Regions from separate parts of the Streptomyces sp. LS-MS-L19 genome, predicted to be linked through region 2. Evidence: riboswitches for the same ligand, from Rfam matches in the RefSeq annotation. Region 2 holds a riboswitch; the other holds the start of a gene.
The links. A riboswitch is a leader RNA that binds a small molecule or an ion and turns the genes downstream of it on or off. The one in region 2 is predicted to bind cobalamin.

Region 1 (7,132 bases), 4.4 Mb from region 2:
GTCCCGGTCCCAGGCGCGCAGCCGCCAGCCCGGGCGGGCCCGGTCCCCGTGCACCTCGACCAGGCCGGCGAGGCGGGCGGTGTCCCAGTGGGCGCGGATCTGAGCCGCGGTCAGTCCGAGGTCCGCGGCCGCGCGTTCGGCTGTCTCGTCGGAGAGCGTGCCCTTGCCGTCGCTCGCGCTGTCGCCGCCGGGCCGTAGCGCGTGGTCGGCCCAGTGGGCGAGGCGGGCCGCGTCGGCGAGGCCGGAGCGCGCCATTCTGGCCAGTTCCGCGGGGGCCGGGGTGCCCTCCGGGGGGCGGGGCGCGGGGCGGCGAGGGCGCCGCTGGTTCACGGCTGTGGGGGCGGCGGCCAGGGGTCGCGGGCGGACGAGTCGAAGCCTGGAGTCGCGCGGGATACGGGACGTCACGGGTGCAGTCTTCCGGTTGACGGTCCGAAAACCCAAACGGAATGTCACCGCGGGCGACGGGGATGGCCAACGGCGGGGCCGCGCGGAGGGGTATACGCCGAGATCAGGCCAGTGGTACGGGCTTAAACGGAACGGGTGGGACCGGGGGGTGGGAGCGGGGTGCGGGGCGGGGGTGGGAGGGCGTGGGGTAGAGCGGGGACGGGGGCGGAGCGGGCGGGGGCGGGGCGAAGTGGGAGGGGGCGGATCGGCCCTCGGCGACGTACCGCACCGGGTGCTGGAGCTCGGTTGGGCCGGGGGCGGGAGCGAGGTGGGCCGGGGGTGGCGGCTGGGGGGTCGGAACGGGGCGGGGCGGCGCTCACATCAGTGGGGTGAGGAAGCGGCGGAGGGCTTCCTCGTAGGCGCTCGGGTCGGCGTTCCACATGGCGGCGTGGGGGGCCTGGTGGACCGTGTGGAGGGTGATCCGGTCGGGGTGGGTGGCGGCGAGACGGCGGGAGAGGTCCCAGGGGGCGATCGTGTCGTCCGGGCCGTGGAAGATCAGGGTGGGGGGCGGGGGCTCCGCCGGGCCCGTGGTGTCGGTCCGGTCCTGGTGCTCGGCGTGGGTGCGGTCGGCGTACAGCCCGGCGTGGTCGCTGGGCAGGCCGGTGCGGCCCTGGGCGGCGCGGACCGCGAGCGGGAGGAGGACGCCGGGGGTGTGGCGGGCCGCGGCGAGCGCGCGCAGGGTGCGCTCCCAGCTCAGCACCGGGGAGTCCAGGACGAGTCCCTTGACGCGGTGGCGCAGACCGGAGCGGGCGGCGGCGCGCAGGGCCATCGTGGCGCCGGTGGACCAGCCGTGCAGGACGAGTTGACGGGCGCCGTGGTCGACGGCGTAGCGCATCGCCGCGTCCAGGTCGTGCCACTCGGTCTCGCCGAAGTGGTGGAGGCCGTCGGGCGGGCGGGGGGCGCCGTCGTCGCCGCGGTAGGCGGGGGCGAGGACCGGGAAACGGTGGTGGTGCAGGAACTCCAGCACGTTCAGGGCGTGTTCGCGGGTCGGGCCGAGGCCGTGGACCGCGATGACCCAGGTGTTCCGGCCGCCGGGCACGAACCAGGCGGGCAGGGGGCCGAGTTCGCCGGGGATGTCGACGTCGGCCTGGTCGAGGCCGAGGGCGGACCGCGGGTCGCCGACGTGGATGTTCGGGGTGAGCCAGACCTTGTCGCCGGGTTGCAGGGTGCCGTGGGCGACGCGTTCCAGGCGGCGGACGACGGTGTCGGCGGAGTGGGGTTCCGTGGTGAGCACGGGGCCGATGACGGCGTGTGCGGCGTCGCCTGCGAGGCCGTAGGTGCCGGGGCGGAGTGCGGCGAGGTCTCTGGTGAGGGCGATGCGGCCGGCCGCGGTGGAGTGCACGGTGAGCCTTGGTTCACCGGGCAGGGGGCGGCCGGGTGGGGCCTTCAGTCCGGCGTCGCTGGCGATTCTGCCGGCGACGATGCCGGCGGCGGCTGCGGCTGCTGCGGCGAGGGCTGTGGTGACGGCGGCGGCCGTCGGTTTGACACTGCGCACGTGATTCAGTGTCGCGGGGGGAGGGGGGTGGGGCCAGTGGGCGGGGGCCTTCGGTGTCGGTGCGGCGTGGTGGGGGCGGGCGTTTTGCGCAGTTCCCCGCGCCCCTGAGAGGCCTGCGGCGGCCCGCGCGGCTTCGGTGGGGGCGTGTGTAGCGCGTGGGGTCCGGTGGGTGGGTCGGTGCCGGGGTGGGGGGTATCCGTCCTCGGTCCGGCGGCTCGGTCGCTTATGAGGGGCCCTGTAACGGACGCCGGCCGCTGCGGGCGGACACCCCCCACCCCGTCCCCTTCGCGCCGTCGGCGGCCAACGGTGCATGGGGGCGGACGCGGGCGGCGGACGGTCCCGTCGTGGCACAGGCCAACTGCAACCCCCTAGGGGCGCGGGGAACTGCGCGACCAGCCCCCACTCACCCGCACCCGCCCCACAACCGCACCCGGCACCCCCTCAGGCGCGCTGGCCATACCCCCGCAACCGCTCCCCCGCCTCCGCCACCTGTTCCTCCGTCAGGAGATGGGGGGTCAGGCCCGGTACCGATCGGGCCGTCAGCCAGAGGTGGGACATCCATTCCAGTTGGGCCGTGCGGTCGAAGGCCTGGGACAGGCTCGTGCCGTAGGCGATCGTGCCGTGGTTCTGGAGGAGGCAGGCGGAGCGGTTGGCCAGGGCTTGGAGCATGTTCTCGGCCAACTCGTCGGTGCCGTAGGTGGCGTAGGGGGCGACCCGGACGGGGCCGCCGAGGGCGCCGGTCATGTAGTGGATGGCGGGGAGTTCGGGGACGAGCGTGGAGACGGCCGTGGCGTGCACGGCGTGGGTGTGGACGATCGCGCGGGCGTCGGTGCTGCGGTAGACGGCGAGGTGCATGGGGAGTTCGCTGGTGGGGACGAGGGTGCCGAGGACCTGGTGGCCGTCCAGGTCGACGCCTGTCACGTCGGCGGGGGTGAGGCGGTCGTAGGGGACGCCCGACGGTGTGACGAGGACCGTGTTCCCGACGCGTACCGAGACGTTGCCGGAGGTGCCGACGACCAGGCCGTCGGAGACCGTCCGGCGGGCCGTGTCCACCAACTCGGCCCAGGCCCGCGCCTCGTCGGGGCGTGCGCCGCTCCCAGGTCGGACAACCCCTGCGTCCCGCGGATCCCGCTGTTCCTCAGCCATGCCCTGATCCTGCCAGCAGGGGTGCCCAGCCGTCGTAGGGCCGGGGGGAGTGCAGGGCGGAGGCGGGGCTTCCAGAAGGGCGCATTTCTGTATACGAGCCCCTCTCTCACGTCTTGGCCGGAGATCGTCCGCGATGTGGGGATCTTCCAGTAGCCTCTGGGCTTTGTCGTGCGCGACGCCATTCCAGGGGGACACATGGCCCGTGATCGCAAGGCTGCCCGTCACCGAACCCGCGCCCTGGCCCTGTGCGCGGCCGCGCTCACCGTGGGGGGCGTGGCGCTCGCCGGGGCGCCGGCCTCGGCAGCGGGGCTGCCCAAGGGGCACGACGTCTCTTCGCATCAGAAGAACGTCGACTGGCAGAAGGCCAGGGCCCAGGGGGCCCGGTTCGTCTACGTCAAGGCGACCGAGTCGACGAACTACCGCAGTCCGCACTTCGCCCAGCAGTACGACGGGGCGCGTGAGGCGGGCCTCGTCCGCGGGGCGTACCACTTCGCGCTGCCGGACAAGTCGTCGGGCACGGCGCAGGCCGCGTACTTCGTGCGCAACGGGGGTGCCTGGTCCGCGGACGGCTGGACGCTGCCGCCCGCGCTCGACATCGAATACAACCCGTACGACAAGAAGCGCAAGTGCTACGGCCTCGGCAAGGCGAGGATGGTCGGCTGGATCAAGGCGTTCAGCGACGAGGTCAGGCGGCTGACGGGGCGGCGGCCGGTGATCTACACGACCGCCCACTGGTGGAACACCTGCACGGGCGGCAGCGGCGCCTTCGCCTCGGACCACGCGCTGTGGGTGGCCCGCTACAACGCGGCGGGCGTGGGGGCGCTGCCCGGCGGGTGGTCGTACTGGACCATCTGGCAGTACGACAACAGCGGCAGCCTGCCGGGTGACCAGAATCTCTTCAACGGGTCGGCGAGTCAGCTGAAGCGGTTCGCCAGGGGGTCGTAGCCCTGGGGCGCGTGGGTCGGGCGGGGGCGGCGGGGTTCGGCCGGGCAAATGCCTGAGATTCCGGTCACCGTGCGGCCCGCCTCAGTTCATCTTCCGTTCACTCAGGTTACCTACCTTCAACGAGCCAATGACCTCGAACGATTGCCTGGGTAAATGGAAAACTTCTCGCTGATCCTCGCGATTGTGGTCGTAACCGCACTCGCGTTCGATTTCACGAACGGTTTCCACGACACCGCCAACGCGATGGCCACCACCATCTCGACCGGTGCACTCAAGCCCAAGGTCGCGGTGGCCATGTCCGCCGTGCTGAACCTTGTGGGCGCCTTCCTCTCCGTGGAGGTCGCCAACACGATCTCCAAGGGTCTCGTCGACGAGACCGGCATCCGTCCCGAGGTCATCTTCGCCGCGTTGGTCGGCGCGATCCTCTGGAACCTCCTGACCTGGCTGGTGGGCCTGCCCTCCAGTTCCTCGCACGCCCTCATGGGCGGTCTGATCGGCGCCACCATCGCCTCGGCGGGCTTCGGCGCGGTGCACGGCGACGCGCTGGTCACCAAGGTCCTGATCCCGGCGGTCGCGGCCCCGATCGTCGCGGGCGTCGCCGCCATGCTGGCCACCCGGCTCTCCTACTCGCTGGGGAAGAAGGCCGACGGCAAGGCCGCCGCGAAGGGCTACCGCACCGGCCAGATCGCCTCGGCCGGACTGGTCTCGCTGGCCCACGGCACCAACGACGCGCAGAAGACGATGGGCATCATCACCCTCGCCCTGGTCGCCGGCGGTGCCGTCGCCCCCGACTCGGACCCGCCCACCTGGGTCATCCTCTCGGCGGGCCTCGCCATCGCGCTCGGCACCTACCTCGGCGGCTGGCGCATCATCCGCACCATGGGCAAGGGCCTGACCGACCTCCAGCCGCAGCAGGGCTTCGCCGCCCAGACCAGCGCGGCCACCGTCATCCTGGCCTCCTCCCACCTCGGCTTCTCCCTCTCCACCACGCACTCCGTGTCCGGTTCGGTGATGGGCGCGGGCCTCGGCCGCAAGGGCGGGGTCGTGCGCTGGTCCACGGCCACCCGGATGTTCGTGGCCTGGGGCCTCACCCTCCCGGCGGCCGCCCTGGTGGGCGCGCTGGCCGAGTCGGTCACCGACCTCGGTGACTGGGGCACGGCGGTCGTGGCGGTCTTCCTCGTCGCCTCCAGCGCGGCGATCTGGAAGATCTCGCGGCGCGAGGTCGTGGACGCGTCCAACGTCAACGAGACCGACGAGCCGGCCGGTGTGGTGACCCAGGCGATCGCCGCCGTGACCCCGCCGCCCGCGGGCACCGTGACCGAGGACCTCACGGCCACGATCCCGGCCCCGCCCGCCACCACGGAACCGGCCGCCCCGCCGGCCGCCGTCTGAGCCCCCGGTACTAAGGAAGCCTCACCATGCAGATCGACTGGGAAGCCCTCGGCTCCGTCTTCGGCGTCAGCCTCGTCGTCACCGTGGGCCTCGTGGCCCTGTTCACCCTCGGCGTCATGGGCCTCTCCCGCCAGGAGCGGGCCACCGCCCAGGGCGGCTCGGCCGCTCTCGCGGTCACCGGCGCCTACGCCTGCTTCGCGGCCTGCGCGGCGGCGGTGGCGTACGGGATCTATCTCATCGTGGCCTGACGGCACGTCCGTCACTCGACGGCCGGGCGGGCACGGAACCTCGGTTTCCGTGCCCGCCCGGCCGTCTTGCATGACCGGTGGTGTGGGGTTCTGCACACTCCCCCGTCGCAGGTCAACAGCAAGTTGACGGGTCTCGAAGGCCCGTGGTGGACTGCCGGAGCCATATACGGCGGCAGAAGAGGAAGCCGGTGCGAATCCGGCGCGGTCCCGCCACTGTCACCGGGGTAGACACCCCCGGGAGCCAGGAACTCTCGCCGCCGGACTCGTCGAACCAGGGCGTGGACACCCTGAGTGAGGACATGACGCGATGCTCGCCTGCCGATCCACCTGCGCCACCCGGCACTTGAACGACCCCGCGATCGGCTGACCCGGTGCGTGCCGATCGCGTTTTCGCGTACGGCGCCGCCGCCGGTCTGATCGGTGACCTCCTGCTCGGTGACCCGCGCCGCGGGCACCCGGTCGCCGTGTTCGGGCGGGCCGCCGGTGCCGTGGAGCGGGTGCTGTGGCGGGACCACCGGGGCTGGGGCGCGCTGCACACCGCCGTGTGCGTGGGCGGTGCCGTGGGGCTCGGTGCCGTGGCGCAGCGAGTCGTCCGTCCGTCCCGTACCGCTTCAGTCGCGCTGACCGCGGCCGCCACCTGGGCCGTTGTGGGCGGGACTTCGCTGGCCCGCGAGGCGCGGCTCATCGGGCGGGCGCTGGAGGCCGGGGACGTCGAGGGGGCCCGGGAGCGGCTGCCGCATCTGTGCGGGCGGGACCCGCAGGCCCTCGACGCCGACGGGATCGCCCGGGCCGTCGTGGAGTCCGTCGCCGAGAACACCTCCGACGCCGTCGTGGGGGCGCTCGTGTGGGGCGCGGTCGGCGGGGTGCCGGGGCTGCTCGGGTTCCGGGCCGTCAACACGCTGGACGCCATGGTGGGGCACAAGTCGGCCCGGTACCGGCGCTTCGGGTGGGGCTCCGCCCGCCTCGACGACCTCGTCGGGTGGCCGGGGGCGCGGCTGACCGCCGTCCTCGCGACGCTCGCCGGGGAGGATCCGCGGGGTGCCGTGCGCGCGTGGCGGGAGGACGCCGACAGGCACCCGAGCCCCAACGCCGGGCCCGTGGAGGCCTCTTTCGCGGGGGCGCTCGGGGTGCGGCTGGGCGGGACGCTCTCCTACGGGGGGCGGGTCGAGCACCGGCCCGTGCTGAATCGGGAGGGGCGCGCTGTCGCCTCGTACGACATCGAGCGTGCCGTACGGCTGTCACGGCGCGTGGGTCTGCTCGCGCTCGGTGCCGGTGCGATCGCCGCACGGCTGATCCGGAAGGGACGTAGGGCATGAGTGGGGGGCTTCTCGTCGCCGGCACCACCTCCGACGCCGGCAAGAGTGTCGTCACCGCCGGGATCTGCCGGTGGCTGGTGCGGCAGGGGGTGAAGGTCGCGCCGTTCAAGGCGCAGAACATGTCCCTCAACTCGTTCGTGACGCGG
Region 2 (7,132 bases):
CTCATGGACGGCCCATGGAAGCTCCATGGGCCGTCCCAGGGCCCGGCTAGAAGTCCCGGCTAGAAGTCCTCGTCCAGGTCGACCGTGCCCTCCACGGCCACCTGGTACGCGGACGGCCGCCGCTCGAAGAAGTTGGTCAGCTCCTGGACGCCCTGCAACTCCATGAAGGAGAAGGGGTTCTCGGAGCCGTACACCGGGGCGAAGCCGAGCCGCGTGAGGCGCTGGTCGGCGACGCACTCCAGGTACTGCCGCATCGATTCGGTGTTCATGCCCGGCAGTCCGTCGCCGCACAGGTCCCGCGCGAACTGGAGTTCCGCCTCGACGGCCTCCGCCAGCATGTCGGTGACCTGCTGCCGGAGCTGCTCGTCGAAGAGCTCCGGCTCCTCCTTGCGGACGGTGTCGACCACGTCGAAGGCGAAGGACATGTGCATGGTCTCGTCGCGGAACACCCAGTTGGTGCCGGTCGCGAGACCGTGCAGCAGGCCCCGGCTGCGGAACCAGTAGACGTACGCGAAGGCGCCGTAGAAGAACAGGCCCTCGATGCACGCGGCGAAGCAGATCAGGTTGAGCAGGAAACGGCGGCGGTCGGCCTGGGACTCCAGGCGGTCCAGCTTCTCCACCTCGTCGATCCACTTGAAGCAGAACTCCGCCTTCTCGCGGATCGAGGGGATGTTCTCCACGGCGTCGAAGGCCGCCGCCCGGTCCTCCGGGTCGGGGAGGTAGGTGTCGAGCAGCGTCAGGTAGAACTGGACGTGCACGGCCTCCTCGAAGAGCTGGCGGCTCAAGTAGAGCCGCGCCTCGGGGGAGTTGATGTGCTTGTAGAGCGTCAGCACCAGGTTGTTCGCGACGATCGAGTCACCCGTCGCGAAGAAGGCCACCAGACGGCCGATGAGGTGCTGCTCGGCCGGGCTGAGCTTGGCGAGGTCGGAGACGTCGGAGTGGAGGTCGACCTCCTCGACGGTCCAGGTGTTCTTGATGGCGTCCCGGTAGCGCTCGTAGAAGTCCGGGTAGCGCATGGGCCGGAGGGTCAGCTCGAAGCCCGGGTCGAGGAGGTTCTTGGCTTCGGTGGTCATTACTGGCATGCCTCGCAGGACTCGGGGTTTTCCAGGGAGCAGGCGACGGCGTCTTCCGGGGCCGCCTGCTGGACGGGGACGGTGGCCTGAGCCGCGCGGGCGATCCGGGTCGCCGGGCGCGAGCGCAGGTAGTACGTCGTCTTCAGCCCGGACTTCCAGGCGTACGCGTACATCGAGGAGAGCTTGCCGATGGTCGGCGTCTCCAGGAAGAGGTTCAGGGACTGCGACTGGTCGAGGTACGGCGTGCGCGCCGCCGCCATGTCGATCAGGGAGCGCTGCGGGATCTCCCACGCGGTGCGGTACAACGCCCGTACGTCCGCCGGGATCCACGCGAAGTCCTGCACCGAGCCGTTGGAGTCGCGCAGCGCCTCACGGGTGCGGGCGTCCCAGACGCCGAGCTCCTTGAGGTCGTTCACCAGGTACGAGTTGACCTGGAGGAACTCTCCGGACAGCGTCTCGCGCTTGAACAGGTTGGAGACCTGCGGCTCGATGCACTCGTACACTCCGGCGATCGAGGCGATGGTCGCGGTGGGCGCGATGGCGAGCAGCAGGCTGTTGCGCAGCCCGGTGCCGGCCATGCGCTCGCGCAGTGCTGCCCAGCGCTCGGGCCAGTTCGAGGTGACGTCGTAGTGGTCGGGGTGCAGGACGCCCTGCGCGGTACGGGTCTTCTCCCAGGCCGGCAGCGGGCCGTTGCGCTCGGCGAGATCGGCGGAGGCCTCGTAGGCGGCGAGCATGACGCGCTCGGCGATCCGGGTGGAGAGCGCCTTGGCCTCCGGCGAGTCGAAGGGCAGCCGCAGCTTGAAGAAGACGTCCTGGAGACCCATCGCGCCCAGGCCCACCGGACGCCACTTGGCGTTGGACCGCCCGGCCTGCTCGGTCGGGTAGAAGTTGATGTCGACGACCCGGTCGAGGAACGTGACGGCGGTGCGGACGGTGGCGTCCAGCCGCTCCCAGTCGAGGTCGGTCCCGTCCACGAAGGCGCCGAGGTTCACCGACCCCAGGTTGCAGACCGCCGTCTCCCCGTCGTCCGTGACCTCCAGGATCTCCGTGCAGAGGTTGGAGGAGTGGACCGTGTGCCCGGGCAGGGCCGTCTGGTTGGCGGTGCGGTTGGCCGCGTCCTTGAAGGTCATCCAGCCGTTGCCGGTCTGCGCGAGGGTGCGCATCATGCGGCCGTAGAGGTCGCGGGCCGGGATGGTCTTGCGCGCGAGCCCCTGCGCTTCGGCCTTGCGGTACGCCGCGTCGAACTCGTCGCCCCACAGGTCGACCAGCTCCGGCACGTCGGCGGGGGAGAACAGGGACCACTCGGCGTCGGCGTTGACCCGGCGCATGAACTCGTCCGGGATCCAGTGCGCGAGGTTCAGGTTGTGCGTACGCCGGGCGTCCTCACCGGTGTTGTCCCTGAGCTCCAGGAACTCCTCGATGTCGGAGTGCCAGGTCTCCAGGTACACCGCGGCGGCACCCTTGCGCCGGCCGCCCTGGTTCACGGCGGCGACACTCGCGTCCAGCGTCTTCAGGAACGGGACGATGCCGTTGGAGTGCCCGTTGGTGCCCCGGATCAGCGAACCGCGGCTGCGGACGCGGGAGTACGCGATGCCGATGCCGCCGGCGTGCTTCGAGAGCCGGGCCACCTGGTGGTAGCGGTCGTAGATGGAGTCGAGCTCGTCCTTCGGGGAGTCGAGGAGGTAGCAGGACGACATCTGGGGGTGCCGGGTGCCGGAGTTGAAGAGGGTGGGGGAGGAGGGGAGGTAGTCCAGGCGGCTCATGAGGCCGTAGAGCGCGGCGACTTCGGTGAGCGCGCGAGGGGTGTCGTCCTCGGCCAGCCCGGCTGCGACACGCAGCATGAAGTGCTGGGGCGTCTCGATGACCTTGCGGGTGATCGGGTGCCGGAGGAGATAGCGGCTGTGCAGGGTGCGCAGACCGAAGTAGCCGAAGCGGTCGTCTCCCTCAGGGTCGATGAGCGCGTCGAGGCGGTCGGCGTGGACCCGTACGAACTCGGCCGTACGGTCGGCGATCAGGCCCTCGCGGTGGCCGACGGCGACCGAACCGGTGAACGAGGTGACGCCCTGGGAGGCGGCCTCGGCGGCGATGGAGATCGTCAGCAGCCGCGCGGCCAGCCTGCTGTAGGCGGGGTCCTCGGAGATGAGTCCGGCCGCGGCCTCGGTGGCCAGCTCGCGCAACTCCGACTCGTCGGCCCGCGCGGACCGGCCGCGGAGCGCGGCGGCGGCGACCCGGCCGGGGTCGGCGTCGGGAAGGTCGGCCGTCAGGGCGGTCAGGGTCCGCAGCAGCGCGGCACCGGGGCCGTCGGTCTCCTGCTCGGTCCGCTCGATCGCTGCTGAAGCCGGGTCGGCTGGCGCGATGGTCACGTGGGGGCTCTCCCTCGCTGGCACGGGGCCTTGAGGGCAGGGGGCAGCACGCGAGCGCGCACGGCGTCGCGTCCACCGGCCCATTCCACGAGGCCCGGACGTCATGACACCCGGGCCACGGTGGCCGGGCGTACTGTCGGCAGGTCCTCGGACTTACGCTCATGTGTGCTGATGCACGCATGAGTACACCGTTGCGGGACAGTTCCGGATTCACACCGGATTCCCCTGCGGCGACAGCGAGCATGAGCATACATCTTGTGCCGGGTGATGGAAGCAGGCCCATATGTTGTGTCGCGGTGACTTCAGAGCGTCAACTCGTAGGTGAGGAGCGTGAAGTCGGGGGACTCCGGAACGGGGTGCCAGTCGCGCTCCGGGGCGCGGGTGAAACCCAGGCGTTCGTAGATGCGGTGGGCCGTGTGCATAGTGGGCTGGGTGCACAGGACGAGGTCCGTGCCGGCGGCGCTCGCGCGGTCGATGCAGGCCTGGACGAGAGCTCGTCCTACGCCTCGGCCGCGGGCCTCGTGGGTTACGGCGAGCATGCGGATCTCCGCCTCTCCGGGGCGGGCTATCTCCGACAGGGGGCCGCCGTCGGGGACGTAGGTGACTCCGCCGAGCAGTTCTGATCCGGAGACGGCGACCAGGACTTCGGCGTGTGCGGCTCGCTTGGCCACGTTCTTGAGCTCTTCGAGGTACCAGTCGTCCTCGTCGCCGAAGGCCAGGAGGCCGTCGTTCAGGTAGGCCCTTGCGGTGATCTCGCCGAGGGCTGTGTAGTCGGTGGGGTCTGCGGGGCGGATCACGATCGTCATGGGGGTGAGTGTGCACGAAAGCGGGCCGCCGAGGGTCTTGCTCCTCGGTGGCCCGCTGCCGGTTGTGTGTGGTTGCTCGCGCAGTTCCCCGCGCCCCTGGGTGGGTCAGTGGGAGGTTCCCGCGGTAGCGGGCGGGAGTTCTACCTCGACCCCCGGGTCGCCCGCGTCCGCCGTGTAGTCCTCCGGGCTGGTCTCGTCGATGCCGTCGGGGGCCTTGGCCGCCTTCAGGATGAAGGTGAGGACCACCGTCACCGCCACGTTCAGGATGAACGCGGTGAGGCCGATGTAGCCGATCTCGCCGATGCCCGGGATCTCCTTCGCCGAGCCGCCGAAGTGCTTCTGGGTCGGGGAGGCGACGCCGTACGCGGCGACCGTGCCGTAGATCATGCCGACCGCCCAGCCGGCGAGCAGCGCCCAGCGGTGGAACCAGCGGGTGAACAGGCCGCCGACCAGGGCCGGGAAGGTCTGGAGGATCCAGATGCCGCCCAGGAGCTGGAAGTTGATGGCGACCGTCTTGTCCATGGTGAGGACGAAGACCAGGGCGCCCACCTTCACCAGCAGGGACACCAGCTTGGAGACCTTCGTCTCCTGGGCCGGCGTGGCGTCCGGCTTGATGAAGTCCTTGTAGATGTTGCGGGTGAAGAGATTCGCGGCCGCGATCGACATGATGGCCGCGGGGACGAGCGCCCCGATGCCGATGGCCGCGAAGGCGACGCCCGCGAACCAGTCCGGGAACATGTCCTCGAACAGCTGCGGGATCGCCAACTGCGGGTTGGTGACCTTGACCCCGGCCGCGATCGCCATGAAGCCGAGCAGGGCCAGCAGGCCGAGCATCAGCGAGTACAGCGGCAGGATCGTGGTGTTGCGGCGGATCACCTCACGGCTGCGGGAGGAGAGCGTCGCGGTGATCGAGTGCGGGTACATGAAGAGCGCGAGCGCGGAGCCCAACGCCAGCGTGGCGTACGTCCATTGGCCCGCCTCCAGGGGGACCAGTCCGCCCGCCTTGGCCGCCGTGTACTTCTCGCTCGCGGCGCCGAAAACGTCGTCGAAGCCGCCCAGCTTGATCGGGATGTAGATGATCGCCACCGCGATGACGATGTAGATCAGCGTGTCCTTCACGAACGCGATCAGGGCAGGGGCGCGGAGGCCCGAGGAGTACGTGTAGGCCGCGAGGACACCAAAGGCGATCAGCAGCGGGAGGTCCTTCACGAACCAGTTGGTGTTCTCGCCGCCACCGACGCCCATGACGTCCAGGACCGCCTGGATGCCGACCAGTTGGAGCGCGATGTACGGCATGGTCGCGAGGATGCCGGTGACCGCCACCGCCAGCGACAGGCCCTTGGAGCCGAAGCGGCCGCGCACGAAGTCCGAGGTCGTGACGTACCCGTGCTTGTGGGAGACCGACCACAGGCGGGGCAGGAAGGTGAAGATCAGCGGGTACACCAGGATCGTGTACGGCACCGCGAAGAAGCCGGCCGCGCCCGCCGCGTAGATCGCCGCGGGCACCGCGACGAAGGTGTACGCCGTGTAGAGGTCGCCGCCCAGCAGGAACCAGGTGATCCAGGTGCCGAACGACCGGCCGCCCAGGCCCCATTCGTCGAGGCTGTGCTCGTTCTCGGCCTTGCGCCAGCGTGCGGCGAGGAAGCCCATGACCGTGACGGCCAGGAAGAAGAGGATGAAGACGGCGAGAGCCACGCCGTTGACGCCGTCGTTCACTTGGAACCTCCACGACGGGCGCGCTGGTCACGCTGCCACAGCTGGTACGCGATCATCGTCAGCGCGGTGGAGATCAGCACCCACAGCATCTGGTACCAGTAGAAGAACGGGATGCCGATGAACTCGGGGTCGACCTTGGCGTACGAGCCGACCCACAGCATCGCCACGAACGGGGCGATCAGACAGAGGGCGATGACCACCCGTACCGGTGTCACCACCGGTGGTCTCGCTTCAGGCGCATCCGACATGTCCTGCCTCCGTCCCCTCGCTGATCACCTGTAACGCGCAGGCAATCTAGGTCACCGTGTCACGTGAGCGAAAGACCTCGTCCGCATATCGGTATGTCGATTCTGTGAAGCAGCGAGGTCCTCCCGTCCAGTTGGAGTCGGGAGGACCGTAGAGCAGGAAGCGCGGTTGCGCCACAGGGTGTGCGTCGGTCGACGGGCCGCTTGAGGCAGGCCACGCTGCATTGTTCCGGGGGGCGACCCCCGGACCCCCCAGCCGACGCCGCTTGCCGCGTGCCTCAATCCATCGGCCGCTTGAGCCTGGCCACGAACTTGTACCGGTCTCCCCGGTACACCGACCGCACCCATTCCACCGGCTCGCCCGTCTTGTCGTACGAGTGCCGGGACAGCATCAGCATCGGCAGGCCCACGTCGGTGCCGAGCAGGCCCGCCTCGCGCGGGGTGGCCAGGGAGGTCTCGATCGTCTCCTCGGCCTCGGCGAGATGGACGTCGTAGACCTCGGCCAACGCCGTGTAGAGGGACGTGTACTTGACGAGGGACCTGCGCAGGGCCGGGAAGCGCTTGGCGGAGAGGTGGGTCGTCTCGATGGCCATCGGCTCGGCGTTCGCCATGCGCAGTCGCTCGATGCGCAGCACCCGGCCGCCGGCCGTGATGTCGAGGAGCTCGGCGAGCCGGTCGTCGGCGGTGATGTAACCGATGTCGAGCAGCTGCGAGGTGGGTTCCAGGCCCTGGGCGCGCATGTCCTCGGTGTACGAGGTGAGTTGCAGCGCCTGGGACACCTTCGGCTTCGCGACGAAGGTGCCCTTGCCCTGGATCCGCTCCAGGCGCCCCTCGACCACCAGTTCCTGGAGCGCCTGGCGGACGGTCGTGCGGGAGGTGTCGAACTCGGCGGCGAGGGTGCGCTCGGGGGGTACCGGGGTGCCGGGCGA

Region 1: linked by a shared signal. The riboswitch ahead of AC2XR2_RS09855 (cobalamin biosynthesis protein) and the one ahead of AC2XR2_RS29730 (ribonucleoside-diphosphate reductase subunit alpha) in region 2 are both predicted to bind cobalamin.

Annotation. Positions count from the first base shown of each region.
Region 1 covers NZ_JBYCLL010000001.1:2,225,736-2,232,867, forward strand. The annotation lists gene AC2XR2_RS09825 (hypothetical protein) at 1-405, opposite strand, end outside; gene AC2XR2_RS09830 (alpha/beta hydrolase) at 761-1,939, opposite strand; gene AC2XR2_RS09835 (class II aldolase/adducin family protein) at 2,381-3,085, opposite strand; gene AC2XR2_RS09840 (lysozyme) at 3,281-4,030, shown strand; gene AC2XR2_RS09845 (inorganic phosphate transporter) at 4,184-5,422, shown strand; gene AC2XR2_RS09850 (hypothetical protein) at 5,449-5,670, shown strand; cobalamin riboswitch at 5,801-5,940, shown strand; gene AC2XR2_RS09855 (cobalamin biosynthesis protein) at 6,042-6,986, shown strand; gene AC2XR2_RS09860 (cobyric acid synthase) at 6,983-7,132, shown strand, end outside.
Region 2 covers NZ_JBYCLL010000001.1:6,622,129-6,629,260, forward strand. The annotation lists gene AC2XR2_RS29725 (ribonucleotide-diphosphate reductase subunit beta) at 60-1,073, opposite strand; gene AC2XR2_RS29730 (ribonucleoside-diphosphate reductase subunit alpha) at 1,073-3,436, opposite strand; cobalamin riboswitch at 3,558-3,686, opposite strand; gene AC2XR2_RS29735 (GNAT family N-acetyltransferase) at 3,739-4,242, opposite strand; gene mctP (monocarboxylate uptake permease MctP) at 4,348-5,958, opposite strand; gene AC2XR2_RS29745 (DUF3311 domain-containing protein) at 5,955-6,206, opposite strand; gene AC2XR2_RS29750 (GntR family transcriptional regulator) at 6,482-7,132, opposite strand, start outside.